2 regions of the Flavitalea antarctica genome follow, and region 2 is predicted to be linked to the other one. Evidence: riboswitches for the same ligand, from Rfam matches in the RefSeq annotation. Region 2 holds a riboswitch; the other holds the start of a gene.
What was found. A riboswitch is a leader RNA that binds a small molecule or an ion and turns the genes downstream of it on or off. The one in region 2 is predicted to bind thiamine pyrophosphate.

Region 1 (14,976 bases), on a different contig from region 2:
TGCCGGTATAATTTATCAGGCCAGTGGGTCCCGGGCTCAACCGGAGTTTTCCGAAAACCTGGCCGCTGAGCGAAATGGTGCTTGAGGCGACCGGGATGCTGAACTCAAATTCACCTTGCTCGGTCCCCGGTGCCCTTGACAGGGATCTGACGGTTTCGGCATGGCTCCTGGGAGTACGATGGACATACCTGCCCCCGTTGTTGATACGGATGGAATCCGTTACTTCTATAGTTGAACCAGAAGATGCGCCCGACTCATTGATGAATACGGCACCGGGATCCAGCACCAATCCATATACACTACCCGAACAACTTAATGCAGGACTTTCCAGGTTGGTTGAAGCAATAACGAGGGTAATAATATTTGATCCCGATGGGGTTATGCGAAGAGATCTGATTACAATAGCGCCCGCACCGGATCCAAGGTTGACGGTGTAAGCAGAATTGATTAAGCTGTTATCGAAAACCAGGTCGTCGGAAGGACCCGGCAGCGAGTTAGATGACCAGTTGAGGGGATTTTGCCACAACCCATCATTTGCCTCCCCGTCCCATCGCAATTCTGCGGACCACCCGGGGCACCAGGCAAGCATAAATATTAATGAGTGCAAAGCACTAACAAAAAACTTCACATAAACTCCCGATTTCCCTCGCCACATATTCGCCAGCATTTGAAGCAAGCTAGCATATTGATCCAACCACTCAAGGGGGCAAAGACCGCTTCAACACCGTAAAATTCTTCAATAAACGCCAAAAAAAACCCTCCCGGATAAAGGGAGGGTCTATATATCAGGAAATGATATTGCTTACTTTACTGCAGGGCTATCTGGCTTTACAGCTGAAGTATCAGCTCTCAGGGCTGAAGTATCAGGTGTAATCGTAGTAGTGTCTGGCGCAGCCTGAAGTGTAGAACTTGTATCAGTTGTTGTTTCGTCAGTGTTTGCGCTGTCGGTGCACGATGCCATAATTGATGTAATAGCGATAATTGCGAGAAATTTTTTCATCTGAATATTATTTTGATTAAAGTTTGCGCAAATCTAACAACAAATTTTTACTAAAAGCGTTCCAGAGGCTTTAATTCAAATATTTTGTTAAAAGAGATGCATTTAAATGATGTTTTTGGTCGCCCGATCACATATAATGATTTCGACCAATCTATTTTTTCAAAAACCGTGCCTGTAACTGCCGAATACTGTTTAATCCTTTAAACAAGCCTGCCTTTTATTTCTTCCGGAAAAATAACCGGATCGGGACACCGGTAAAATTGAAATTTTTTCTCAGCTGATTCTCGAGATAGTTTTTATACGACTCCTTTACATCATCGGGAAAATTGCAGAAAAATGCAAACGAAGGAACATTGGTGGGAAGCTGGGTTACATATTTGATCTTCACCGGGTTACCTCTCACTACCGGCGGATGATAGGCCTCAATGGCCTTTAGCATGACGTCGTTTAATTTTGAAGTCTGGACCTTGCGTTTCTTATTTTCATAGACTTCCAGGGCAAGTTCAATGGCTTTGTAAATACGGGTCTTGTCTTTCGCAGAGACAAACAAAATTGGCACATCCGTAAATGGCGCTATTCGTTTTTTAAGTTCCGCTTCATAATCGCGGGCCGTATTTGTCTCTTTTTCCATCAGATCCCACTTATTCACCAACACAACCACACCCTTACCTTTTTTGGCTGCCAGGCCGAAGATGTTGAGATCCTGGGCCGCAATACCCTTTTCGGCATCCAGTACCATCAGGCAGATATCCGCTTCGTCCATTGCCTTTACTGCACGGATCACCGAGTAAAATTCCAGGTCCTCATGCACTTTTGACTTACGCCGTATTCCCGCGGTATCAATCAGGATGAAGTCCTTCTGGAAAAGATTATAGTGTGTGTGGATCGTGTCCCGGGTAGTGCCTGCAATATCACTTACGATGGTCCGCTCCTGGCCAACGAGTGCATTCAGTAGTGAAGACTTGCCAACATTAGGCTGACCCATTATAGCAAACTTTGGTAAAGCATCCAGATCAAGCGTATCTGACGATTGTTCTTCTGTGATCAGGTCGGCCAGGGCATCGAGTAATTCACCCGTACCTGTTCCGCTCATCGAAGAAAGAAAATAGATATGCTCGAAACCCAGTGAATAAAACTCCGACGCTTCCATGAGGCGCTCGTGATTATCCACCTTGTTGACGACCAATAATACCGGTTTAGAGGATTTTCTGAGAATTTCTGCCATGGAGCTATCCATTTCGGTGATACCGGTAGAGGCATCAACCATAAACAGGATTGCATTCGCTTCTTCCACGGCAATGTGAACCTGCTTGCGGATCTCTCTCTCGAAAACATCTTCGCTCCGCGCCACAAATCCGCCGGTGTCAATGATATTGAAATTTTTTCCGTTCCAATCCGCAACTCCATACTGACGATCCCGGGTTACCCCGCTGAAATTGTCCACGATTGCTTTGCGCTGCTCCAGCAAACGGTTAAAAAAAGTACTTTTCCCAACGTTCGGCCTTCCGACCACTGCTACTGTAAAACCCATTCTGTAATTGTTATATGGTGAAATTCAGTTGTACTGGATTCACCGGTATTAAAATGTTGCCTGCGTTACTCTCCCACCATTCTATTGTCCGCCTAACACGGTCCTGTCTTTTGTCGCAGGCGTACTAATTATCGGTATCCATATTCTTTTAGCATGAAATCATTGTCCCGCCATTTCGGCTTTACTTTCACAAAAAGTTCGAGGAAAACCTTTTGCCCCAGGAACTGCTCAATATCTTTCCGCGCTTCGGTTCCCAGCTGCCTGATCATTTTTCCGCCTTCACCAAGTAGAATGCCTTTCTGGGTATCCCGTTGAACAATGATATCTGCCGAAATTTTGATCAGCGTCGATTTTTCCGTAAATTCTTTTACTGCCACTGTTGTATGGTAGGGAATCTCATCCTTGAACAGGTTGAAGATCTTCTCCCTAACCATTTCTCCTACAAAAAACTTTGTGGGAAGATCTGTCATCTCATCTCCTTCAAAAAACGGTTCTCCTACCGGCAGATACTTGAGCATTACCTTCACCAGTTCTGCCTGCTGAACACCGGCAAGCGCGGAAATGGCAATGATCTCTTTGCAGTATTTTTTTTCACTGAAGAACTTTCCCGTTTGTTCGATCTTCTCAGGTTTTGCTTTGTCGATCTTATTGAGCACCACAATCGCCGGTACCTTTAGTTTCAACGCCTCAAATATCGTATTCGCCTCTTCGGGATCTTCGTTCACATCTACGATCAGTAAAGCAAGGTCAGCGTCTTCGAGTGCATTTCTCACCGCATGCATCATCTTCTCATGCAGTTTGTATTTCGGTTCAATGATACCCGGGGTATCAGAAATAATAACCTGGTAGTCGTTGCCGGTAAGTATGCCTTTGATCCGGTGACGGGTTGTCTGGACCTTGGACGAGACAATGGCTAACTTCTCACCAATCATTGCATTGAGAAAAGTGCTTTTGCCTGCATTAGGCTTACCAAAAATGTTTACAAAACCTGACTTCAAAATCTGAATTATTGGTGTAAAGATAATTTAAAGGCCGGTGCCGATAAACTAAATCGATGAACGGGTTTCCACACGCGGAGAAGGCAAGAACGGGATGCTACAAATAAAAAAAGGCTCCTTAGAGCCTTGATTTTGTTGCGAAGGGAGGGATCGAACCTCCGACCTTCGGGTTATGAGCCCGACGAGCTACCGCTGCTCTACTTCGCGATGTGGGTTGCAAATGTATACCGTTTCATCATCGAAACCAAAAATGATTGCATCTTTTAAGATAAAATCCAATCATTTCTGGTTTCTTTAACTTGTTATCCTTTTTTGGAGATACTGCTCGAACCACTGGATTTAATATCCCTGATCACCCCCGTACCTTTATAATATACCCCGCTTGCACCGGAAGCACGCGCACTTAGTTCTTTGTTGACAGTAATCTTTATATCCGATGCACCACTGGCCTCAGCCGTACAAATATCGGTCTCCAGTTCATAGCCTTTAAGATCACTTGCGCCATTGGCATCAACTTTCAATGAAACCACTCTGCCGGTGATGTTGGCATCTGATGCACCATTAAGTTTCAGGTCGAGCGACTTGAAGTCCACGCTTCCCCTGAAATCACTCGCCCCGTTCATCTGAATACGCACATCTCCACCAGTCATTCTTCCCGCGATCACCACATCAGAAGCCCCGGAAGCTTCGAGGTTCACGAGATCCTTCACCGAAACATATGCTTTCAACTTACGGTTTCCCATTTTAAATCCGTCACCGGTATTTTCGTAATAGATCCTTAAAACACCGTCCTGCACAGACGTCTTTATATGATTGCGCCAGGCAACTTTGTCAGCGCTCACCGCAACGGCTTCTTCATCTCCCTGGGATAAATAAAGGTCAATGGCGTTTGATACTTTGATGGAATTGAACCCGGTTAATGGCCTGACCTCAACGTTTGGATCATTTATCTGTTGAGCCTGCGCGGACAAAACAAGCAGAGAAAGCGCTAATATGGACAGTATCTTTTTCATGATGATAAATTATTGCTGTTAGAAAGTTTTGAGAGGGTCGGATGGGCGGCGTTATCAGCTTTTTTTCTGAATACTTCCACCGCTGCCGGTTTTTATGTTCCTGATAACCCCGGTGCCTTTGTACGAGATTGAACCACCACTGCTGGCTTCTGCCGAGAGTTCTTTGTTTACAGTAAGATGTATAAGACCACCGCTGCTGATATCCGCTTCTGCACTATCCGCCGTCAGATTATAGCCATTGAACACGCTGCCACTGCTGCCTTCTACTTTCAACATACCGGCGACTCCGGAGATATCTGCAACTGATCCGCTGCTTTGATCAACAACGATGCGGTTGGATTTTACTTCACCCTTGAAAGATGCTCCGCTTGAAGCATCAATTCCAAGCTCGGGTGAACTCAGGCTACCATCGATTTTTACCGAAGCACCGGAAGTGATATGGATGTCATCAATCTTTATCGCCGAAACATAGGCTTTCAGTCTTTTGTTCCCATCATTTTTTTTCCAGACATTATTATCATAACTGATCTTCAAAACACCGTTTTCTACCACTGTCCTTATGTTTTTACGATGTTCTTCACTGACTGCACTAACCGCCAGCGCTTCCTCATTACCCTGTACCAGCATAAGCTCTATGCCGCTTGACACTTTGATAGCATGGAAGTCTTTTGCAGGTCTCACCTCAGCATTCGCGTCCTTGATAGATGTTTGTGCATGGGCCGAGATCGTCAAAAGAAATCCGAATAACAAAAAACTGATTGATTTCATATGTTTAAAATATTAGGTGGCAATTAATTTTAATGAACCTTCATAAAGTAGCGGCTACGGTCAAAATGTTTCAAAAAAGCCTGATTTTCGATATATATGTGTGTGACGGAAATCAGCACTTAAATGTTACAAGAGAAAAAAAAATTGTTGTTATCTTTGCCGCCGTTCCGCCTTTGGCGAACATTTCTCAGATTCCTCGGGGTGCTTTGCGGTTAAAACCGGCAAGGCTGAGATAATACCCGTAGAACCTGGTCAGGGTAATGCCTGCGCAGGGAAGGTAGCTTTTTAGTATTCACACCTACTTTTCTTTTCCGCAGCATTTCCTTCAAATCAATTTTAGTCCCGTAATACAGATCGCTCCTGCAAATGGATCCTGTAGTACGGGACACCATTTAAACTTAATGGACGATGAAAAAATTGTTTTTGGGGATTTGCTACCTGATGATTTCCCACACTGTGACCTCCCAGCAAATACGCGGGAGAGTAACAGATGCCGCCACCGGCACCGCAGTAGCAGCGGCGACAGTAGAATTGGAAGACGTGTCAACCACGCTCACCAACGATTCGGGTTATTTTTATTTCAGGAACACTGGCCGGAACAACCCTTTGCTACGGGTCAGTAGCCTGGGATACCGCAGTGTTGAACAAAAGATTACCGGTAACGAGCAGGACCTTGTAGTGTCCTTGCAAAGATTCAACCTCATGATGCAGCCTGTCGAGGTCAGGGCCACCCGGGCAGGTGACAAGGCCCCATTCACCAAGACCAATTTGTCTAAAAAAGACATTGAAAAACTGAATTTCGCGCAGGATATCCCCTTTATTCTCAACCAGACGCCGTCTGTCGTTACCAATTCGGACGCAGGAAATGGTGTTGGCTATACCGGGATCCGGATCCGCGGATCGGATGCGACCCGGATCAATATGACGATCAATGGTATCCCTTACAATGATGCCGAATCACAGGGACTGTTTTTTGTTAACCTTCCTGACTTCGCTTCATCCATCAACAACGTGCAGATACAACGCGGGGTTGGAACTTCATCAAACGGAGCCGGTGCATTTGGCGCAACCATGAACTTCAGTACAAATGAGATCAACACGGCGCCTTATGCCGAGATCAATAATAGTGTGGGTTCGTTCAACACATGGAAACATACCGTGAAAGCAGGCAGCGGTATCATCGCTGATCATTTTACGATTGATGCCAGGCTTTCGAAAATCACCAGTGATGGGTTCGTTGACAGGGCAAGCAGTGATCTCAGTTCCTTTTACATATCCGGTGCCTACCTGTCCAAAAAATCATCCCTCAGGCTCAATGTTTTTTCCGGTAAAGAAAAAACCTACCAGGCATGGAACGGGATACCGGAAAGTTACCTCGATTCAAACAGGACCTATAATTCATCCGGCACTGAGAAACCCGGTGTTCCTTATGATAACGAAACAGACAATTATCAGCAGGACCATTACCAGTTACTCTTTAATCACCAGTTTAACCCGATGCTAAGTTTCAACACTGCTTTTTTTCTATCCAACGGTAAAGGCTATTATGAAAACTACCGGGCCGGCGAAGCTTATGAAGATTATGGCCTGCCGGCGGTTATCAACGGCAGCGATACAAGCTACGAGACCGACCTTGTGCGGCAGCTGTGGCTGGACAACAGTTATTACGGACAGGTGCTCTCCTTACAATATAAAAGCGGCCGATCCGAGTTAACCGCAGGCGGCGGCTGGAACCGCTACGATGGTAATCATTTTGGCATAGTACCCTGGGCAGCAGCAGGTTTTCCTGTTCAGCACAAATGGTATGACCTGGATGCCTATAAGACTGACGTTAATGTATATGCGAAGTATCAGTATAATGTAATGCCGGGGTTGCAGCTCTTCGGGGACATCCAGTATCGAAGGGTCCTGTACAATATCGGTGGCTTCCGTAACAACCCCGATCTGTTGGTCAGGAACATTTATGACTTTGTTAATCCAAAGCTTGGGTTATCGTATGCCAAAAACAATTACCAGGTTTATGCTTCCTATGCAATGGGAAATAAAGAACCCAACCGCGATGATTTTGAAGCCAGTCTCTCCCAGCAACCAAATCCTGAACGCATGCACGATTTCGAATTGGGGATAGAAAAAAGAGAAGGACAATACAGCTGGGGAATGGTCCTTTATTATATGCTCTACAAAAATCAACTTGTACAAACCGGTAAGATCAACGATGTAGGCGTACAAACAAGAACAAATATTCCGGATAGTTACAGGATGGGTGTTGAGCTCCAGGGAAAAGCCGCTTTCACAAACTGGTTGAGTATATCGGGGAACCTTACCCTGAGCAGGAACAGGATCAACAATTTCACTGAATATATTGATGACTATGATGCAGGCGGCCAGAAAGTAGTGAATCATGGAGAAACTGATATCTCCTTTTCACCCGCCATAACAGGTTTTGCGGGGGTAACCTTATTACCGGTGCGAAATCTTGAACTGAATTTGTTCAGCAAATATGTGAGTCGTCAGTTCCTTGACAACACTTCAACAAAGTCAAGGAGTATTGATGATTATTTCGTGCAGGATGTCCGCGTTTCCTACAGCCTTCGCCGTTTGCTCGCAAAAGAGATAAATCTGAGCGCACAGGTCTATAACATCTTCAACCGCAAATACGAATCAAACGGCTATACTTTCAGTTATTACTATGATGGTTCCCTGACCACCGAAAACTATTACTACCCGATGGCCGGGACCAACTTCATGATGAGTTTAAATATCAGGTTGTGATCGATTGGCACTGGTAAATATTAAGGCTGCATGAGTAGCCTTCAGAGGAGCGGGTTGGAAATTCTTTCCCGCTCCTAATTCATTCCCTGCCATGCCAGCATTCCGCCAACCAGGTTTTTCGTGTTTTTGAATCCCATAGATTCCAGGATCATGCAAGCCTGCCCGCTCCTTGCCCCACTTCTGCAATAACAAATTACTTCCTCATCCTTCAGGTCATCCAGTTCAGGCACATCCATCGACCGGATTTTTCCAAGCGGGATAAGTTTACCGCCAATATTAAATTCTGCATTTTCCGAAGGTTCACGCACGTCAACCAGGTGAAGCTTATCGCCCGCATCCAATCTTTTCCTGACTTCTTCTACTGTGATATTTTCCATGATTTGATTTTTTATCTGATATACTAAAATAACAAGTTCCAGGGCTGCGGATCATATTAATACATTACGCCGGAAGAATCAACCGGCCTTTCAGGTTTTTTAACGCCAAGAAAAACATCTATTGACTGTCCCTGCCTGATCCGGATAACCCTGTTATCAGCCGTCATCTTTTCCGGGCGTTGAAGATAAACATATGAGTTCGCCGAGTCAACTACATCACGATCAAAAATCGATGCTCCGATAGCGAGCCCGTTTCCTTCGAGTAAGGCCCTGGCCTGCTCATACGTCAATCCAACAAGGTCAGGTACTGCAAATTCATCCTGTCCGAGACCTGAGCCAAGAACCAGGGTAATCTTGCTTCCCATCGAGATCTTGGAACCTGGCTTAATCGAATTGCCATTATATAATTGATCAAGCACCGCATTTTTGGCGAAATCATGCCTGTATATCGTGTCTTCCAGCTGCAGTCCGTATTGTTTAAGTGCCACTTCTGCGCTGCGGAAGGTCATACTCATAAAATTCGGCATGTCGATAACCGGTGGTACGGAACGATTGATGGTAAGATAAACGGTACGGTTCACTTTAACCACTGCATCGGCATCAGGAAACTGCCGGACAACCGAATTCGCCCTGGCAGTGTCAACAAAAACCGAATCCTGGATCTCTACATCAAATCCCCGTTCTTCAAGCAGCTTTGTGGCTTCTGCCAGATCCTTGCCATTGACAGAAGGGATAGTAAGAATTTTCCCGTGTTTAGTGAGCACATCGAGATAGTTGAGAAAAAGGAACAGGACCAGGAAAACAAGCACAAGACTGATCAGAATGTGAACCCATAATGGCTTGCTGCTGATAAATTTAAACACAGGCTGAAAATATTTTATCTGTTTGTAATTAAGATCATGAAAATAATCAGGATTTCCGACTCAACGCATCTTCGATCAGGGCAGAGTAAAAATCCTTGAGTGTCCAGCCTAAAACCTTCACCTGCTGAGGTATGATACTTGCTTCACTTTGCCCCGGTACAGTGTTGATTTCCAACATAAACGGTTCCGATTTTTGCTCGTCATAAATAAAGTCGATCCGCACTACTCCGCGACAGTTAAGTACTTCATAAACTTTTTTAGCGGTGCTCCGGATCTGTTCGGTCATCGCTTCAGGGATCTGTGCCGGCGTGATCTCTTCGCTTTTACCTTCGTACTTGGCCTCGAAATCAAAAAATTCCTTCTGCGTTTTTACTTCAGTAATCGGAAGGACAATGATCTCTTTGGTCGTTTTGAAAACCCCAACGGTAAATTCGCGCCCGCTTATGAATTCTTCAATAAGGATCTGTTCATCTTCCCTGAAAGCTTTTTCCAGCGCCGCGGGGAGATCTTCAGCTTTACTTACTTTACTCATCCCAATACTTGAGCCGCCGCTGTTTGGCTTTACAAAAACAGGTAGTTTCAGTTGTGCCAGGATCACCTCAGGGGTAACCGGTGTATGCTTAAACAGGTGGAGCGATTTTGCCACATTCACACCCGCAAATCCTGCAACGGCTACGGTATATCTTTTATTCATGGTAAGCGCCGAGGTAGCTGCATCGCAGGAAGTATATGGCAGTCCCATCAGGTCGAGGTAACCCTGTAAACGGCCATCCTCCCCTGGTGTTCCATGAATGCCAATCAACACCGCATCAAAACGTATGTGCCTGCCATCTGTTACCAGTGAAAAATCATCTTTATTCACTGCTGTCTTTGTTCCATCAGGCGTTTCGTACCACCATCCCTTTGGAGTAACGTCAATTTTGTAAACATTGTATTTGTCGAGGTCAAGATTCTTTTCGATGGTGACCGCACTTTTGTAAGAGATCACCGATTCAGTTGAGTAACCTCCGGTCACGAAGGCAATGCTTGGCTTTGTGTTAGTCATTTGACAAAAATAACAAAGGTGAAGGAACATTTTCCCTTCACCTTTTTACGACGGGAAATATCACCCGTCAGCTGGAGTAGTTTTTACACTACATTCACTATTGTGAAACCTGAAGTTAAGAATTTTTATATATGAAGCCTTTCTTTTTTTTGCAAAAGCTCCTCTACGGTTTCCACATACATTTCATCCGGAACACAACAGTCTACCGGGCATACGGCAGCACATTGTGGTTCCTCATGGAAACCCTGGCACTCGGTGCATTTGTTAGGCGTAATATAGTAAGTGTCTACGCTCACAGGTGCATGCCGCTGGTCGGCATCCACAACAACACCATCGAGCAACGTAAACTTTCCCTTGATACTTGTTCCGTCTGAAATGGCCCACTCTACCCCGCCTTCATAGATCGCATTGTTCGGACATTCAGGCTCACAGGCGCCGCAGTTTATACATTCGTCTGTAATTTTTATCGCCATGCTTTTTATAAATTTTTAGAATTGATTGCAGTTACTTTGCAACACAAATATAAGGTTTGATGGATTTACAACAACGGTTAAATTTATTGGTGGAGATGGGCGGATATATCTCAGCGGCCCCGGATTCATGGCTCGCTGCGAAAGAAAAAGCTTACCGTGAGAATGGCTGGTTCATACCTGAATTTGTAGATCTGAGTACAAGTAATATCGTCACAGAATTTCTGGATCGTGACAAGCTGGTAAAACTCGCGGCCAGTTATAAGATCCCTGACACACCGAATAAAATCCGCAACGTCGGTATGATCATGGCAGGCAATATTCCGCTGGTTGGATTTCATGACTTCCTGTGTACCTTTTTATCGGGTCATCACCAGACCATTAAAATGTCGTCAAAGGATAAGGTACTCCTTCAGCATCTCGTTGAATGGCTATGGGACAAAGAACCATCCCTTAAGGAAGAGATCCGGTTCGGGGAGATGCTGAAAGGTTGCGATGCGTACATCGCTACGGGGAGCAATAACTCCTCCCGTTATTTTGAATACTATTTTTCCAGGTTCCCGCATATCATCCGTAAAAACCGGACCTCCGCTGCCATACTTTCCGGCAATGAAACGGTGGAAGAACTTGAGGCACTTGCGGACGATGTATACACCTATTTTGGCCTCGGATGCAGGAATGTAACCATCATTTATGTGCCGGAGAATTATGACTTTGTGCCGCTGCTTGAGGCCTTTAAAAAGTATAATTACCTCTTCGACATCCACAAATACAAAAACAATTATGATTACCAGCTCGCCATGCTGATGATCAACCGGGAACATTACATGACAAACGGATCAATCATTCTTCGTAAAAACGCTTCCCTGTTTTCCCCTGTCAGCGTGCTGAATTACGATACCTACCTCGATCCCGGGGTACTGGAAGCAAGCCTGCTGGGCAATGAATCCGTACAATGTATCGTCGGAGGCGGTCAACACTCGTTTGGCAGTTCTCAGAAACCGGGACTGACAGATTTTGCAGACGGAGCCGATACCCTGCAATTTTTGCTGTCGCTCTGAAATTTTGACAAAAGCTATCTTGTTAAGGATTTCCTTTTTTAATGCTCCCGAAAGAAATTTCCTGATTTCGCGAACAATTTTCTTTCAAAAAATTCTTCCCCCCACTGCCATGAAAATCCAAGGTTTTATTGGTGTTTGCCCGGTTTTGTTTTAAATTGTATAGCCAAGTACGAAGACTTTAGTAAATTATATGTTAAACAAAACAGGCGGTACAGCTTGTTACTTAATTGTTGCGTTTATTTACTGTGCGTATAGGCACACAATTTGAAAACAGGTAATATATAAATTCAGAGAGCATATGAAAATGAAACAGGTTTTAGCTGTTGTCTTTCTTAGTGCAGTAACCACTATCGGAACGATGTGGGGGTACAGGCACTTCGTGATGAAAGATCAGTACATATACCAGGGGTCAACTGATTCTGGTAAAGTACCTTCCAACTACGCAAAATTTATGGATGGTTTTGATGCAGGTTCTGCACTGGATTTCACGCCGGCATCTTCGGCTGCTATCCCCGCAACCGTGCATATTAAAACTAAAACCAATCGTACAGCATCGAACAATCTGCCAAGGAAAAATCCTTTCGCTGATTTGTTTGATATGGATATGGGCGATTTCTTCGGTGAGCGCTCACGGTCGCTTCCACAGGCAGCTTCAGGCTCCGGTGCGATAATCAGTGAAGACGGATACATCGTTACCAACAACCACGTTGTGGCGGGTGCGGACGAGATCAATGTAACACTGAGCAATAAAAAGACATTTAAGGCCAAGGTGATCGGTGCTGACCCTGCAAGTGATCTTGCAGTGATAAAGATCGAGGCTAAAAACCTTCCGTTCCTGGTCTATGGCAACTCCGACGAGGTAAAGGTTGGCCAGTGGGTACTTGCTATCGGCTATCCGTTAACGTTGGAGACCACCGTTACCGCCGGTATCATCAGCGCCAAGGGTCGTACGCTTGAAATAAACCGTCGCCAGAGCGATGCTCCTGTTGAAGCGTTTATCCAGACAGATGCTGCAGTGAACCCCGGTAATAGTGGAGGACCACTGGTGACTACTGATGGTAAGCTGATCGGTATCAACTCTGCGATTGCATCGCCAACAGGATCCTATGCAGGTTATTCGTTTACAATCCCGGTTAATATTGTTAAAAAGATTATTGCCGACCTGATGAAATTCGGTACCGTCCAGAGAGCTTACCTGGGTATCGAGTATGCACCGGAAAATATTTCTGAAGAAGAAAAGGAAAAAAATGGCATTGAAAGCGGCGAGGGTGTGTATGTTGTTGGAGTGAGGGATGCAGGTGCGGCTATAGGTGCAGGCATTAAAAAAGGTGATGTTATTACAAAGGTGAATGGATTGCCTGTATTAAATGCTGCTGACATGGTTGGCCAGATCGCCACTTATCGTCCTGGTGATAAGATCAACATCACTTACAGGCGCGATGGAAAAGAAATAACTACACCGGTTACGCTTAAAAATATTTCCGGCACCACTGAAGTTGTAAAAACTTCGGCTATAGATAAACTTGGAGCAAGCTTCAAGGATCTTAGCAAGGAAGCTGCGAAAGAGCTTGGAGTTAACGGTGGTGTCGTTATTGCCGAGATCAAAGGTGGTATCATGAGCAAGGTTCGTGTTCAGGAAGGATATGTGATCCTGAAGGCAAATGGTAAAGAAGTAAAAAGCGTTGCTGAATTTTCCAAAGTAATCGACGGAGCAACCGGTAGCGTTAAGCTGGAAGGTGTATATCCCGGTTACGAAGGAATTCATACAGTTGTAATCAACCTGTAAGCTGACCTGGTGTATAAAGCCCAATAGGTTTACAGCGTTTAGTTTCCATGTTGATGAGATAAGAAACGATCATCATTAGACAAGGTTAAATAAACAAATCCTAAGAGAGATATAATACAAAAGCCTGAGCGATGGTTATTCGCTCAGGCTTTTTTTATTTCCTGAGCGACGATCAATTCACGCTTAGGCTTTTTATCTGTTAACGATAATCAATTCACGCTTAGGCTTTTTATCTGTTAACGATAATCAATTCACGCTTAGGCTTTATATTTCTTAGCGATGATTATTCGCTTGGGCTTTTGTCTTTGGAATTTGTGCAACCCAAAAACCCTTATCTTATTTTAGTTCCTTTCTCAAAATAATGGCGTCCCAGGGTTTCGCATCGATCACAGCAGTATTACCAAAGTCCAGCACACGATTATCCAGGACACTTTTATAGAGTCCAGTCATCGCACCGGCGGAGACATCAACCTGAAGCTGTTCGTTGGAGAAGTTAAGACATACAACAACTTCATCGTCCGGTTCTCCCGACCGGTAACACAACACTTTGCGGTCCTGTGCAGTGACGATGCGCGTAGGAGACTGCGAAGGATATTGCCGGAAGACGGGATGTTCATTCCTGAAATTATTCAGGGTCTTATAGAAATCATGCAGCGAGAAAGTGCCTGACCATTCGATATGATCTTTTTCGAAAAATTTGAGTCGCCTCAGGTTTGGCATTTCCTGGCCGCTGTAGACCATCGGGATGCCGCTCCAGGTATAACAAAACACCGCGAGGGGGAGTGCGGCTTCCCCGTATTTTTCATACTCCGAACCATTCCAGCTGTTCTCGTCGTGATTGCTGGTAAAAAATAAGTGCCTGGAGCCAATGGGGTAACGCTTTTCATAATCAGCTAATACCCCCATTACCTCATCCAGCTGGATCTGCCCTTTGAAATACTTTTCCGTGCTGTGCATCCAGTTCCAGGCATAACCTGCATCGAAAACTTCGAAATAATTTGGATCATCGGATTCGGCCAGCCAAAACAATGGTTTTGGCGCATCGAGCTCAAGGCGCGCGTTTCTCCAGAAATCAAGCGGAACAAGGTGAGCCATATCACACCGGAACCCATCAATATTACAGGTATCTACCCAAAACTTCATGGCTTTGACCATTTCCCGGCGAAGCTTGTGGTCATAATAGTTAAGGTCAATTACGTCCACCCAGCCATGGCTGTCATAAAAGCTGCCTTCCTTATTTCTTTTGTAGAAGCCGGGATTTGTCCTGGTCCATACATGATCCCAACCGGTGT
Region 2 (14,976 bases):
CATCTTGCAACATTGCAACAACTGTTGAATAAACCAGGCAACGAAACAGACTTAAAAGCTTTTTAGCAAGGTACGCGGCCAATTCAACGCAGACTGTAATCCTCGAAATGCTGAGATGGGAAGGATCTGTCAACATCACATTTAACGGTTGCAGAAATAGCTTATGAACTGGGATTTCAATTAAACATTACCATTGCCGAGCAGGGTTTGTTCCAACCCAACTTCACGGTATTCATCGGGTGTCATGATCGGCACTCCATAAACAATTGGATATTTTCTTTTGCAAGTGTCACAAGTGAGGATACCTTCGAGAATATCCTGGCTGGCATCCTGGATAAACACTTCTAATAAGAGATCGTGCTTATCAAAAGGACAGCATAGCTTTTTTATGGTTTTCAATTTCATTTGTGGTGATTTTCTTTAATTTTCCTGAGAGCTTCTTTATACGCTTTGGTCGCTTGCTGTGGGTCATCACTACTTAAGATGCCACCTATTACCGCCACGCCATCAAATCTAATTGTGTGTGCAAGCATTAACAGGTTTTCAGGCGTAACTCCACCCGAGATAAAAATGGGTATCTCAGTCATGTTCTTCGTTTTATTGATAATTGCAGGAGTGACTGTTTCACAGGCGCCAGCGGAACCGGAAGGAAACATCGAACAGAAAGAAATATAGTCAAGCCGGTTTTCAATCGCCCATTCTACAACGCTGGTGTCATTGCCGCAGGTGATACCCGTGATAAACGGGCGGTTGATCATTTGTTTCATCGAGTGGATATCGAGGGTGATTTTATCCAGGTGAATTCCATCAATTTCCGGAAGTTCCTGAAGTAGTTGCCAATCTTCGTTGATCAATACCGGCACGTCATATGCTGAACAAACTGCGCAGATCTTGTATATGAGTTCTGTTCTGCGGGCAAATAACTCCCACCTGTTCCAGATCTGAACAAGACTGATTCCACCATCAAGCGATGACTTCAGTTTATTCATAAGCGCTTGTTCCGGTAAAGAAGGATTAACAACCAGGTACACTCCCCCGGTTGCTATTGACATGTGGTTCATTTCCATCCCATTTTATACGCGTTGAAAAATGCGGCCCAATATGGGTCCCTGCTAAAAAAAGGCAATGGCGTATTAATGCCTTCCTTCACTAACTGGTAACCATCTTCCTTATTAGTAAACTCCCCTATCACGGTGGCTCTTATATCGTGTTGGCTCAACCTATCCACTACATTGCCGGCAAATTCTTTTTCAGCAGCAATGATCATTGCACCTGCGCCGATGCAAAACCGGGGATCGAGTTTAAAGAGATCAAGGATCTTTGCAGCAGTGTTACTCACCGGCAGCTTGTCATTATAGATACGAACACCGTTACCGGAAGCTATCGCCATTTCATACACGGCACCCAGTACACCTCCTTCTGTTACATCATGCATAGCTGTCACTTCCAGCGATGGATTCACCACATCCGCTGCAATCAATCCGTCTTTTAGGGAAGACGTCTCATAAAACAGGTTGTGCCCATCTTCATAAACCTGTTTACCCAGGGTGTTTTTTACAATCTCCGGGAAGCTCATGGCCAGGATAGCCGCCGACGACAAGCCGCATTCCTTAGTGACAATAATCTGGTTGCCGGCCTTTGCATTGCTGCTAACGCGTATTTTCTTTTTTGGCGCAGTTAAGTACATGGTTCCTCCACCGGATATCGTCGAGTTCTGGCCTTCGATCCCGCCGGTGTGTCCACCGGTAATGGTCACCCCGATCTCACTGCAGTATTTATGAATATGGTCCCAGTAGATTGTAAAGTCCTTTTTGGTCAACGTAACAGGCAGGTTCAGTACCATCTGGACATACATCGGCGCAAAGCCTGTTGTTGCCATATCATTTGACATCAGGTGAACGGACAACCAGGCGGACTCCTGTAAACCCAGCGAAGGGATCAGCGACAAAGGATCGCTTGTTATGGCAAGAGCCTGGTCGCTACCCAGATCGATCACAGCCACGTCTACTCCTAAACCCGGGCCCGTCAACATTTCGCTGCGATGATGACCGCAATGCGCAAGCACGAGTGTATCTAAAGCGCCGTTCTCTATCTTGCCGGATAAAAACATGATCCTCTATTTATCAACATTAAATTTTACATACAATCCAAAGAAATCTCCAATGGGGATACTCCATTGCTGAACGGGAAACCATTCAGGCAAACCGGTGCAGGTCCACTCCAGCCTGTATTCTCTTCCCTTAAGCGCTTTTTCTATCTGGCGGATCAACAGTTGAGGCGTATAAAAAGTAGCCGTTATATAAAACGGATTTTTACCAAATGCCTGTTGCACCCGGCGCCTGAGGAACTTTGGAGAATTGCGGTTCATCATGCCAAATGCGATGCCATGCCTGGCCACCCTGGCGGCTTCCAGTATAACCTGCACAGGATCTTTATAGTATTCGAATGTGGTGATAAAGGCGACCGCGTCGAAGCTCTGATCTTTAAAAGGCATGTGGTGTGAATCAGCATTTACCAGGTCGCCGTCAAACAAATGCACTGCCTGTCCCAGCATAAAAGGGGAAATGTCTGCACCTGTGGCCTCAATTCCGATTTCCTGCCACCACCGCGTAAAACGAGTAGTGCCACAGCCAAATTCCAATAGTTCTGCAACCCTTGCGTCTTTCTTCAGCAATTGAGCTATCACTTTCTTTTGCCATATTTCTGCCCTCTTATACCTGCCTTCATACCATTGCTCATACGTGTCAGTGTAATCGCGGTTGAAGAACCATTCCTTACGGCCCTGCCAGTTGCGCAGGTCTTTAGTTACGTGGTCAAATTGTTTTTTTGCCAGTTGCATAATCTTGTTTTAAAAAGTAAAGCCTTGTTCCCTGCAAGGATAATAAGTGCAGGGAACAAGGCTTTATAAAACAACAAAGTGAATTATGCTGGCCAATGCATTCCCTCCGCCGGTATTATCCGTATCAGGTTGTGTCGGGTATTATCTCAGCCTTTAATATCAATTAAAAGCACCCCGTGCAAGTACCATGCAATATAATAGTTTTATCTAGTGTTCCAATTTTTAACTGGGTCTACGACAAAATAACCACAACTACATTCAGAACAGGTTAGACTCTTTCAGCGCCTGATTCTCTGATATAATCTTCCTTTGTCTTCTTTCAGTTTAAAGCCAACGACTCTATTATTGAGATCTCTTGCAAAAAGAATCTCATCGTCATTTGGAGTCATGAACAGGTTTTCTTCGATGAAAAAGATCGGCGTTTTCCGATCATTATCCGTTGCATAAAGTGTCTTATCTCTTGCGTTTATTTTTAATTGGATCTGTTTATTATCCTTGAATTCGTACACTCCCTGATATGCCTGGAGGTGAGCGTCCGTGAAATCCCTATAGGGGTTATCAGCTGATAAAATCAATCCTTCACCAGGCACCCATTTATCATATTCCATGTACCAGGCTGCTTTCCTGGCTGCATTAAGGCCATCAAGCTTTGTAACTAAATGCAATGCTCCATCAATTCCCGCAGAAATTCCGGCAGTCGTTATCACTTTGCCATTATCAACAAAGCGGGTGTTTCTTAAAACTTTTGTATCCGGATAACCTTTCTCCAGGCCATCCAGTGCATCGTGAAAAGTAGTGGCAGTTTTGCCTTTCAGCAGTCCGGCCTCGGCAAGTATAAAAGCTCCTGTACATACTGAAAAATAATACTCAACTTCTTTTCGGGATTTTATCCAATTGATCACATCAGGATCTTTAGAGGCTACGCCAGAATTTCCACCGAAAAACGCGAGAACACCGGCTTCAGGAGCATCAGTTAATGTATAGTCAGGCACTATATTCAAAATGCCTTGAGATTTTACTTTTTTTGTTTTCGAAACGGTAAAAACCTCATACCCGGCGTATGAGAAAACCTCCATAGGTCCGGCAAAATCAAGTACTTCTACTCCATCTTGTAAATAAAAAGCTATTTTTTTTCTGATTGGCGGAGTCGGTTCTGTCGAATCATTATGTAAGACTAACTTCATCCCGCACTGTGTACAGATTCCGGCTTTATTAAATGTCAGGCTATCACATTCTCTATTGCATGGCGGACAAATGTAATCAGGACTTGATTGTTTAACGGAAGATTGCGCATGTGCCTGGAAGTGTAAAAGACTTACAAGCAGAATCAAAACTGTTTTCATGATTGATTGTTTGATGAACCCAAAACTAATAAACGCCGTCTGATCGGGAAGGACAGATTAGCGCCACATCAGGACAAACTCAGGATATGTCGGATAGCTCAACAGGCAAAACCTGGAGGTGTTTTTTTAAAAGCGCTCTTAACTGATTAGGGCTCTTAAATCCACAATCTAAACTTACAGACAACATTTTGTTGCCATCTGCCAGCAACTGTACAGCCCGTTCTACTCTTAGTTTTTCGAGGTAATAACCAACCGTGATGCCCGTGGTTTTTTTGAAATTTCGCGTCAGGTTCCGCATACTCATATTTACATGGTTTGCTGTAACCTCTAAGGTGCAATTGTGTGATATATTTCGAAGCATAAAATCCTGTGCGTCATGAATGCGTGTGTCAAGATGATTTCTGTATTGAAGAAAAATACTCAACTGCGGATCAGATTCGCCCCTTCTTAGATAAACTACCACTTCTTTAGCAACGTCTATAGCTAACTTAGTCCCGAACTGTTCTTCCAGGATATAAAGAGCCAAATCGATTCCCGAAGAAACGCCGGCACTTGAATAAATATGATCTTCTACAACAAATAAACGGTCTCTCTTTAAATTTGCTTGGGGATATTTTAATGAAAATCTTGAGAAGTATTTCCAATGGGTGGTACAGTTTTTACCATTAAATAAACCTGCTTCTGCCAGTATAAATGCACCCGTACAAACAGAACAAATCTTAGTTCCGCCAGCATATTGCCGTTTTAACCAATTCAAAAAGGGACTAAATTTCAGGTGAAAATGATTATCCAGAATTTGGCTATAATCCAGCCCTGGTACAAAAACAAAATCGGTTGCTGATAACTCGAATTGGTCAAAACAAGTTAGCCTGGAAAAAAACAAGCCTGCACTACTTTCGACTTCCGCCACTTCATCGAAGCAGATAAAATGAAGTTCAATCTCCGCATTATATTCTTTTGCTTCATAATAAATATGTGCGGGTCCTGTTATATCAAGCAAGTGCACTTTAGGCGGTACTATAAAAAGTATCTTTTTGATATTCTGCGCGTTGATTTCCTCAAAGGAAACATAATATTCTCAGAAAAAAGGAAGGGACGAAGCGAGTCTGTGGGAAGAATGGTTTTAATCTTATGAATTATATCGGGCGACTATATTGAGCGAAATGGTGAGATACTTTTTAAACGTGACTTTAGCAAGATCCGAATACCCTAGATGTCTGGGCTATTCAATTTGTTCGCGTTAAAGAAATGAACGAATGTATATACCTTGGTGAAAAATGTTTAAACCTCCGAGGGTAAGCTTAGAATTTGAAACAAAAGTTTACATAATCATGCTCTTTAATAGAGCGTCTAGATCTTATCACTTATAATTATTCAAACCTATCGAATCTTGAGTTAGAGAAGCGTTCATCCCATAAATGGTCAATTCTCGTGCAATTATGTAAGTATACTTTTAGTGGTCCGACTATTTTGTTTTTCGCCATAAATTAACATTCACAACTGATGCTTTTTCACTCACTTGTCGAATCGTTTTTAGGACTGTGACGAATTATTGAAGAAATACGGCCGTATTCAATTTGACTATGTTCGACAACTCGTTTTCGTAACTGAATTGATTCGTTAAAATTTGGGTATCTATTCACGGACTCATTTAAATACTCAAGACTCTTTGTAAAATCTTTCAGCATAAAATAGGTAAAACCTAGATTATATAAAACGTCTTTTTCATGTCCGTATCCATTTTCTTCTAGGTCGATTAGAATCTGGAGGGCTTTATTATGGTTAGCCTCTGGTGAGTGATTCCAGTACCTGACTAATCCAAGCAAGGCAGTATAGTTATTTTCATATCCTAAGAGAGAAAAGTCAAAACATGTTTTAGCTTTTGAAAAATCGCCAATATTAAAGTAACAATTGCCCAAATTTGATAAAACCGAATAGTTTGCAGCAACGTCATGGTAAGGCGTGAGGCTTTCTGCAAATTTAATTGCTTGTGCATCTCGCCCGGTTTCAGACAAGATAGAAATATATTTGTCTGCAATAGGTTGATGATCTGAAAATATTTTCATGTAACGTAGACATTCCTTTTCTGCAAAATGAAAATTGCTTAATTCAAGATGGCAGAGAATTATGCTATCCAATACCTTCTTAAAGCTTAGACTTTTTGATGAGACTAGCAAATAGCGTTCGAGTCCGTTGTTAAAATCTTCTTTAGCCAAATAAGCATCACCCATTAAGGCATTAACAGTGTCGGGATCTGCGCCCCATCGAATAGAATCAGCCCCAACAGAAATGGCTTTATCAAAATCACCAGTATAGAGGTGAAACATAACCAACATTTCAAATGTTTTGGGGTGATCTGGATCTATACGCAACGCCCTGTTCATTTTTTCTCGCGCAGACTCACGTTCTCCCAATTCAAGATAAGCCGAAACTTGAGCTAACACGGCCCTCACATCATTCGGCGAGAGGTTTTCAGCTTTTTTATAGTAACTAATTGCTTGAGACGGATTAGCCTTGTAAGAATGATAAAGCGTACCAGCATTGATAAAAGCAGTATACCGCAAATTCTCCGGCAATGCATTTGCGCACTTTTGAAATGATGTTATCGCTTTTTCGGGTAAATTGGATATGGCACAAATCATGGCTTCAATAAACTGCTGCAGCGCTGTAGTAGTTATTACTGATTTCTTTCCATCTGCGTACTTTTTAGCGTCCTCGACTCTATTAAATTGCAACAGTTCCATAAATGTATCAACTACCTCGAGTTCTGTGGGATTTTCGCCATTTTTCATTATAGACAATACCTGCTTAAGCCAAGTTACTGTTGCCGCATTTTGGTGACTCGACGAAATTAAATCTTTTAAATGGGCGGAACTATCATTTAACTTTTTCTGAACCATCGCTAGGGAGACATTGGCCTTTTCAAGTTGTTGTTTGTAAATTTCCGAATCTTTTGCACCGGCCGTTTTACCTTTGACATAGTAGATATGACCCACGATTAAGCTAATAATGAAAGTAGTCAGGGAAAAAAAGAATGCTATTATCGGGTCACCAAAAACCTTCCAAAAATCCATACTTAGAGCGGCATTAGGCTTTAATTTACAAAAAAATTTACATCAGCAATAAGATTTGATTTTTTCCAGAGAGCCAGCTAAAAAATTAGAACGAGTAACGAAGCTGGGTAATTATAGTGAATAGAATTGAAAGTGTTACATTAACCGTGAAAAGTGTCCTGGGCATTATATACAGAAAGATATTGGAGAATCGAGGAAATAATAAACAAATGGTGATTCGCTTATACGATGGGCAGGACAAAAGGATAACATTAATTTATGAATGTTTAAAGATTGTGGCATTGGGTGAGAAGTCTGTCTTGATTTCATGGTTCTTCCACTCCTATCCTGTCTTTAAGCCATCGATTGGCAGCATCTATTATTCAAGACTATTTATCCGGGGAGGTATCCCCTTTGAATCCACTTATTTTATCTTTCATCTTATCAACAATATTAGCCGTAGCTGCTTTGATCGACCGCTAACTAACAGAAATTAATGCAAAAAGAAGGGCAGCTGCCCTGGTAGAAGGAAATGCTTCGATTTAATTCTACCGCGATACAAGAAATTCTCAAGCCATTTCTTAAATTTCATCGATGCGAATTAAACATTCACGCGTTGCAAACTGTGAGAATTATCTCAAAGTTAAAGAACTGCTGCCTCAGAGCTGAAAAAAATCTCCTGACCTATAACGGGCTGCTCGGTTGCTTGATGGACACGTGACTTGGTGCAGCTTACAAAAACCTTTAATGGTTATGCCTGGGGGGGGTATGTTTATATCTCACTGGAATCCATCCCTTGGTGGCACAGAGTCATCTGAACAAGAACTTGCAGGAAGACGAAACAAACTCCTAAGAGGGGGCATTTTTACCACAACTAACAACCAGTCAAGATCTGCAATAGCATTAACAATAGTTAAAGATATCCTGTTCAAGAATTATAGAGATAGTATGCGGACAATATAAAATTCACAAACAAAAAATATGGTAATGGTTATTGCCTGGGATTATTCACCAGACGATGATACTGACAATAAAAAGGTAAACCATAATGGAACGGTAGCCAGATTCAATCGATTTATGCTGAGTGATACACGGTCAAAGAAGACTGTAATTCTTCTTAGAAATTATGATAAAACATCACCAAATATCGATCAGGAAGGAAATATTATCGTGAGCAACCTTGCATAGGCTTCATTTGCAACAGTAAGCTCATCGAAGATGTGAAAATCCTCCCCTTTTTGACTGGACGATTTAGAAATCTATATTTTTGCTTATTCAGAATCTAGGAATAACGGAACTTAAAATTATGTTTAAAAAGAATGCGCTTTCTGGTTTTAGCGCAAAAAAAATGATATTTTCAAATACAAATAGACCCCACACTCATGAACAATTATGACTTCTCGAGTTTGAATGATAAGGAATTTGAAGAGTTGTGCCGGGACCTGCTAAGCGCCGATTTGGGTCTAAAACTAAGAAGCTTTAAAAGGGGGAAAGACAACGGTATTGACCTACGCTACTCCACTGCCAACAAGTTGAACGACACTATAGTCCAGTGTAAACATATACCTGAATCGAAGTTTAGTGCGTTAGTGACGTTGCTTAAACACGATGTTACAAAGCTGCCACAACACAAAATTCGAAGTTATATAATTGCGACGTCGATTAGACTTCTTCCTCAGCATGAAAAAACTATATTGGACCTATTTAAACCCCATATGATATCCGCGAATTCTATCTATGACCGGGAAAGATTAAATTCAATTCTTTCTCAATTCCCGCAAATCGAAAAGAAGTATTTCAAACTTTGGATATCTAGTTCTAATGTTTTAACTCGTATTCTACATAATTCAGTGAATGGTCGTTCTGAATTTTATGAACAAAAGATTCGAGCCAATATTAAAAAATATGTTTCAACAAAAGCCTTTGCGGATGCAATCCGGATTCTAAAAAAACATCACTACCTGATGATTACCGGTCAGCCAGGAGTTGGCAAAACAACTTTGGCTCAAATCGTAATTTATTCTATGCTCTCAAAATCTTACCAGTTAGTCGTAGTCGAGCGTGATCTGAAGGAGGCAGAAGAAGCAATCACCAGTGACCCCGATGCAAAACAAATTTTTTACCTAGATGATTTTCTTGGATCAACATACTTTGACATTATTCATCCTAAAACAACAGATGGCTTACTTGTTAACTTCCTAGAGCGAATTACAAAATCTACAAACAAATTTTTAATCTTGACAACGAGAACCACTATCCTAAATTCAGCTTACCAGTTATATGAAAAAATAAATCAATCTGCCATACATTTGGGGAGAAAGGAATTAGAGCTGGTGGAATATAGTGATTTAGACAAAGCTCGAATTTTATACAATCACCTATTTCACTCTAAAATTTCTCGCACATATATGACTCCTCTGTTTGCTAATGAGTCATACTTAAAAATCATTAAACACCAAAATTATAATCCACGATTAATAGAGTTTGTGACAGACAATACCAGGTTCTCCCAGAGCGGCAACCAGGATTACCTTCAGTTTGTCTCTGATATGCTCAATAATCCTAAGGAAATATGGAAACAGAGTATCACAAATCAAATCAAAGATGAAGATCGTTTTCTCCTGTTTACCTTGCTTAGTTTGGGTGGAACGGCCCATGAAAATGTAATTCAATTCGCTTTTAAACAAAAACTAGAATACGAAGTTAGCCATTCTGGGTTCACTAAAACATTTAATACCTATGTAAGTGTGTTAGAACGGCTTTTGGATGGCCATATAACAAGGACAAAATCTGGTTATGAAAGCAATTTTATTCTAAAATTTATAAATCCATCTCTTGAAGATTTTTTATCAAATTTTTTACTAGAATCTTTAGAAGAACGAAGAAAAGTTTGGGAATCTGCAGTTTACATTGAACAATTAGAAAGAATTTACAGATCTATTCTAGTTTTGGTATTCCAGCGCCCAGGAACATTCAATGAACAGACAGATCTCCTAAATTTTATTAAAACACATCGTTTTGTGTCAATGACTGATTTCGGAGAAAGGCAGGCAGAACTGACAAAATGTAAAATCATTGTGGTTTTTCAAAAGCTGACGGAACTTTCATTTTTAAGAGAAAAGATAGACGCTTTATGCGCAGAACGGCTGAGCAATATTGATTTCAACAATATCTTAAACTTTCGGGTTTTTGACATGCTAATTGCAACGATGCAAAATGGATTTCAAGGCGGGAAAGTATATCAGTTCTTCAAAGTAAACTGGGAGATCATCAGCAACACCCTTTGGTCAAACATCACTATTCCGGATGATATCGATGATGTTATCAATATCTTTAAATATTATTCTGAGGATCTAGCGAAATATCTTCTAGAAACTCCAAACCGGAGCAACGTTTTGGAGCGAATTTCCACAGTAGCATCCCAAGTTTTAGCAGACGAAGCGTCGTACAGAAAAAGCTCTATAAAGACAAGCGATGATCAAGATTCGCTCGCCGACGACCTAAGAGATATTTGGGAAGATAACTTTACAAAGGTAAAACTACCTCCCCCGCGTTTCGACGTAGAGGAATACCTGCCTGATATTGAAGAGAGTGATAACTATCACGAATGGGAAAAAGACAATGAATCGGATAATAATCTTACTGATATTGTAAAACATAGTCCTCGATCTGTTCGAACTAAACAAACCGACTACTCAACTGAAATAAAAGCCTTATTTGAACAATAGCATTTTGTGATAAATTTGTCAGGTTTGTTGAGTAAACGTTTTTGAGAACTTCAGAACTTCCGCTGGACCCGCGAAATCACAATCATTCTGGATAAACAGAATGACAACTAGAAAATAGCCCCTTAACGATGTAAGTAAAACTTTCTATACGTTCAGAATCTAGCACAATATTTTCACTCATTCTCATATGGAAGCTGCCGAAATTCCTCCGGAATTGTCAAGCGCTGTTCAAATTTTTCGATGATGCTCAAATTGTAGTATTTTTCTCTTAAACTGGGGATAATAACGACGCTAATAATAGTTAGGCATATACCAACAAGAACGGTAAATACAACTCCTAAATTACTATTTTTGGCATTATTATAGAAATCAGTGAAGTCCCAATTGCGAATACCAGCATAGCCAAACAAAAGTGCAATGACACATATACTTAACAATACCAGGTGAAGCCAACTCCTACGGCGCCATTTGGATTTCTGGATAGCTGTATATGACGTTCGTTTCTCCATTCTAATTTGGTTTAATAGGTCGATTTTTTCTCTTTTTAATCGTTTATTCACCTCAACGATTTCGGCATTAAGATTAATTGTGTCTGTTTGTACTCGTTGGTGTTCCTGGTATTTGTCTTGATATTCGTCTTTTGCGTCGGATAAACTTTGATGCATATTCCGCATTTGAGAAATCTCTTCGCGCGTCCGACTCACAAGTTCATAGTACATTTGATTTCTCGCATCCTCTTTCTCTTTCTCATGATCGGCTATTTCTTGTAGCTTTTTGACAAAGGCGGCACTGTCGTTTTCTGCTAGGTCATTAATTTTGTCTAAATTCTTAATAGTTCTTTCGGCAACGGCCTTTGCTACTCTAAGAATGTCTTCATCTTTAAGATTTTCATTTGCATATTTCTTGATGTTATCGTCTAATTCTCGAATTGTTTGTGATTTTGGGAGAGAGTCATCTAAAGTTGAAGACACTAAACGCGACAATCCGATATTGGAGAATTCTTTTTGATCGACAATATCTTTCACCATTGGAGAAGTTAGCCACAATAAATTTAATAAATCCTCCGATTTTATTGTAAACGGTTGAAATCCATTACTGGCAAGAGTGGCTCTGGAGCTTGAATTATTTAGGAACCAACAATTAACTCGGTCAAAAGAATATTGTTGTTTTATTCTTTTGGCTTTGACATATTCCATACAGGTCGCGTCATGCAGCGCAGCAAAATCTGTATTTCGTTTACCTTTTAACTTAGAGAATAAATCGCCATTTTTCGCTAGATTAATATATTTATCCACGTTGGGAATTATCACCACCCCAAAGTTTTCAAGCTGATGTTGAACATCAATTCGAATTTTGTCTAGGTCCGCTCTATTTAGACTTCTGCGCTTGCAAGCATTATAAATATCCTCTGGGTCGGCTAAACTCCCCAAAAAATACTCATTATAAAACTGCACTCGACTAGTGAGGAGATTATCTATCTCTTTTAGCGTTATCGATAAAATCGAAAATCTATACCCAAGCCGTCTACTTATTTCAACGAGACGCCTACAATTTTGGGTTGATGCAGAAGTATTAAGGTCTAATAAACTAATTACGAAATTTGTGTCAAGAACTAATTCTACATCCTTTTTTACATCAGACGGAGAATATTCTAAGTAGATTGATATTATCGCACCTAGGTAAATTGATTGTACAAGTTCATAAAACCCCGCGATAGGTTCAATAAATTTGATAAATCTTGCTTCAATCGTGTGGTCTTGAAAATCACTTGGATACTTACTTTTAATGTATTTTCCTAGTGAAAATTTTCCTTGCTCAATAAAATGAAAGATACTAGTAGGTGCCGACTCATTACTTTCAGAACGAACAAAGGCTTCATAAATTTCCTGCAACCTTTGAATTTCACTTTCGCGTTTCTCTATTTCATCTTCATATTCATCAAAGTAGTAATTGTTAATGATGAATGACCAATCCTCATAAAATTTAACTGCCGGGGTTTCACTCGAATGGTTAGCTTCATTTTCAATAACTTTAAGAAGTTTCTTAAGAACCGTTATAGGCATATCAATGTCATAAAGCTGATCGATAAAATCGAGTACTGTTCTTATATCTTCACCTTTCTTAACACCCAGAGACACCATTTTGGATAAACCCCTTTTGACAATAGGAATGAATATTGATTCATATGTCGCCGTTCTTGCTTGTTTGTTATTGATGTATGCCAATAAACTATAAGTTGTTACGCGCTTGGAGAGAGCCGGAGAAAGGGGTGTTGTCATAAAATGTAGAAAAATTAGAGAAACTAATCTTGGTCAATCGATAAAATATCAGAAGTGTCAATGCAATCAGATATTATAAAATCAAAAATCGAAGTTTAATTTTCTAAATTAAATCATATGCAACAAAAAGCCTCAATAATCTAAATTGAATATTGAGGCTTAAACAGTGATCCCGCTGGGACTCGAACCCAGGACCCATACATTAAAAGTGTATTGCTCTACCAACTGAGCTACGGAATCTTAAACTATGTATTCTTTCCCTTTGATTTACAACGACATCAGAGATGCGCTGCTCGTTTTTGGGAGTGCGAAAATAGGGCAAAATCTTTTTGTGGCAAATTTTTGCTGAAAATAAATTCAGATTGTTTTCAACAGCCGTCAATAACTAAATTCTTTACAAAGAAACAAGAAGATTATAGAACTGCCATCGTAAACGATTATATCGCCATCAGATTCGCTTTGTTGAGTCGAAATTGCCTGGCCAAATGTTTAAGCATCCTACCGGGCAAGGGGATCGAAAAAAATAATGTGATCAAGGCTTCCATTGCCGGTAAACCTCAGTTTCCTCTCAAACCATCAGGTTTCTCAATCATTTTCAACATGTTATTTTTTGACCCGGGTTAAGGTTGTTATTTTTGCAGGATAACTATCGCTGATGTCATTTTTTAAAAATAAAGTGGTCGCCATAACCGGCGGCAGTGAAGGAATCGGGAAAGCCCTGATAGAAGTGCTTATACCCCTCGGCGCAAAGATCGCAACCTGCGCCCGCAACTATGATAAACTCTACTCGCTGCAAATGCAATACAGCAATGTAATGCTGCATATCATGACCTGCGACGTAAGCAACCAGCACGACTGTAAACGATTCATCGACTCTACCATAGCCACTTTCGGCGGTATCGATATACTGGTTAACAACGCCGGCATCAATATCCGCGGTCTTTTCAAAGACACGGGAGTTGAAGCCATCGAAAAGATAATGGCCACCAATTTCTACGGAGCCGTGTATTGCACCCAATATGCTTTGCCTTCGATCATGGAAAGAAAAGGATCGATTGTTGGCATCTCCTCCATTGCTGGATATAGGGGTCTCCCGGGCCGCAGCGGTTACTCTGCCAGCAAATTCGCCCTGCAGGGCTGGATGGAAGCGCTCAGGACAGAATTACTCAATACAGGCATTAATATTATGTGGGTCGCACCCGGCTTCACCGGTTCCAATATCAGGCAGGCAGCACCAGTGGTAGGTGAAGGCCACCTCAGTGAATACCAGCCAACTTCCGCGTCCGACGAAGAAAAGATGATGCCCGCAAGCGAAGTGGCCAAACATATAATCCATGCGATAGAAAAAAACAAACGCAACCTGGTGCTGACCTTCACGGGTAAACAAACGGTATTTATGAACAAACTTTTCCCTGCCTGGGCGGACCGGCTGGTCAACAAGTTCTTTATTAAAGACGGTAAGCTGATTAAGTAACTGATGCTTTTCGTTATGGAATTGATACTTTTTTATACCTTTCCGGCTTCCCGCAAGGTCGGGACGAACATGAATCCGTTTCCCGTCCGTTCCCCGCTTGGGCGGGGCCCCTCGGGCATCTTTCAAAATATTTCCCATTAATGTCCTTAATCACGCTTACTTCAGATATCGGTCACCAGGACTATCTTGTAAGTGCCATCAAGGGCCAACTGCTGCAGGTTGACCCGGGTTTCAATATAATAGATATATCCCACGGCATC

Region 1: linked by a shared signal. The riboswitch ahead of ACX0G7_RS14030 (TonB-dependent receptor) and the one ahead of ACX0G7_RS19970 (class I SAM-dependent methyltransferase) in region 2 are both predicted to bind thiamine pyrophosphate.

Annotation. Positions count from the first base shown of each region.
Region 1 covers NZ_JBTLQG010000013.1:83,301-98,276, reverse strand. The annotation lists gene ACX0G7_RS14065 (hypothetical protein) at 1-655, opposite strand, end outside; gene ACX0G7_RS14060 (hypothetical protein) at 803-1,000, opposite strand; gene der (ribosome biogenesis GTPase Der) at 1,218-2,531, opposite strand; gene era (GTPase Era) at 2,660-3,529, opposite strand; tRNA gene ACX0G7_RS14045 (tRNA-Met) at 3,665-3,736, opposite strand; gene ACX0G7_RS14040 (head GIN domain-containing protein) at 3,832-4,542, opposite strand; gene ACX0G7_RS14035 (head GIN domain-containing protein) at 4,597-5,310, opposite strand; TPP riboswitch at 5,498-5,602, shown strand; gene ACX0G7_RS14030 (TonB-dependent receptor) at 5,719-8,082, shown strand; gene ACX0G7_RS14025 (rhodanese-like domain-containing protein) at 8,157-8,459, opposite strand; gene ACX0G7_RS14020 (PASTA domain-containing protein) at 8,516-9,322, opposite strand; gene ACX0G7_RS14015 (D-alanine--D-alanine ligase) at 9,369-10,367, opposite strand; gene ACX0G7_RS14010 (4Fe-4S dicluster domain-containing protein) at 10,493-10,840, opposite strand; gene ACX0G7_RS14005 (acyl-CoA reductase) at 10,900-11,898, shown strand; gene ACX0G7_RS14000 (trypsin-like peptidase domain-containing protein) at 12,197-13,684, shown strand; gene ACX0G7_RS13995 (alpha-amylase family glycosyl hydrolase) at 14,021-14,976, opposite strand, start outside.
Region 2 covers NZ_JBTLQG010000027.1:48,253-63,228, forward strand. The annotation lists gene ACX0G7_RS19950 (FAD-dependent oxidoreductase) at 1-66, shown strand, start outside; gene ACX0G7_RS19955 (Trm112 family protein) at 181-405, opposite strand; gene ACX0G7_RS19960 (thiamine phosphate synthase) at 402-1,061, opposite strand; gene ACX0G7_RS19965 (AIR synthase family protein) at 1,058-2,110, opposite strand; gene ACX0G7_RS19970 (class I SAM-dependent methyltransferase) at 2,117-2,839, opposite strand; TPP riboswitch at 2,923-3,026, opposite strand; gene ACX0G7_RS19975 (DJ-1/PfpI family protein) at 3,118-4,023, opposite strand; gene ACX0G7_RS19980 (GlxA family transcriptional regulator) at 4,262-5,236, opposite strand; gene ACX0G7_RS19985 (tetratricopeptide repeat protein) at 5,694-7,256, opposite strand; gene ACX0G7_RS19990 (hypothetical protein) at 8,217-8,423, shown strand; partial or broken gene ACX0G7_RS19995 (restriction endonuclease) at 8,618-8,788, shown strand; gene ACX0G7_RS20000 (nSTAND3 domain-containing NTPase) at 8,951-10,963, shown strand; gene ACX0G7_RS20005 (hypothetical protein) at 11,137-13,242, opposite strand; tRNA gene ACX0G7_RS20010 (tRNA-Lys) at 13,410-13,482, opposite strand; gene ACX0G7_RS20015 (SDR family oxidoreductase) at 13,898-14,716, shown strand; gene ACX0G7_RS20020 (SAM hydrolase/SAM-dependent halogenase family protein) at 14,857-14,976, shown strand, end outside.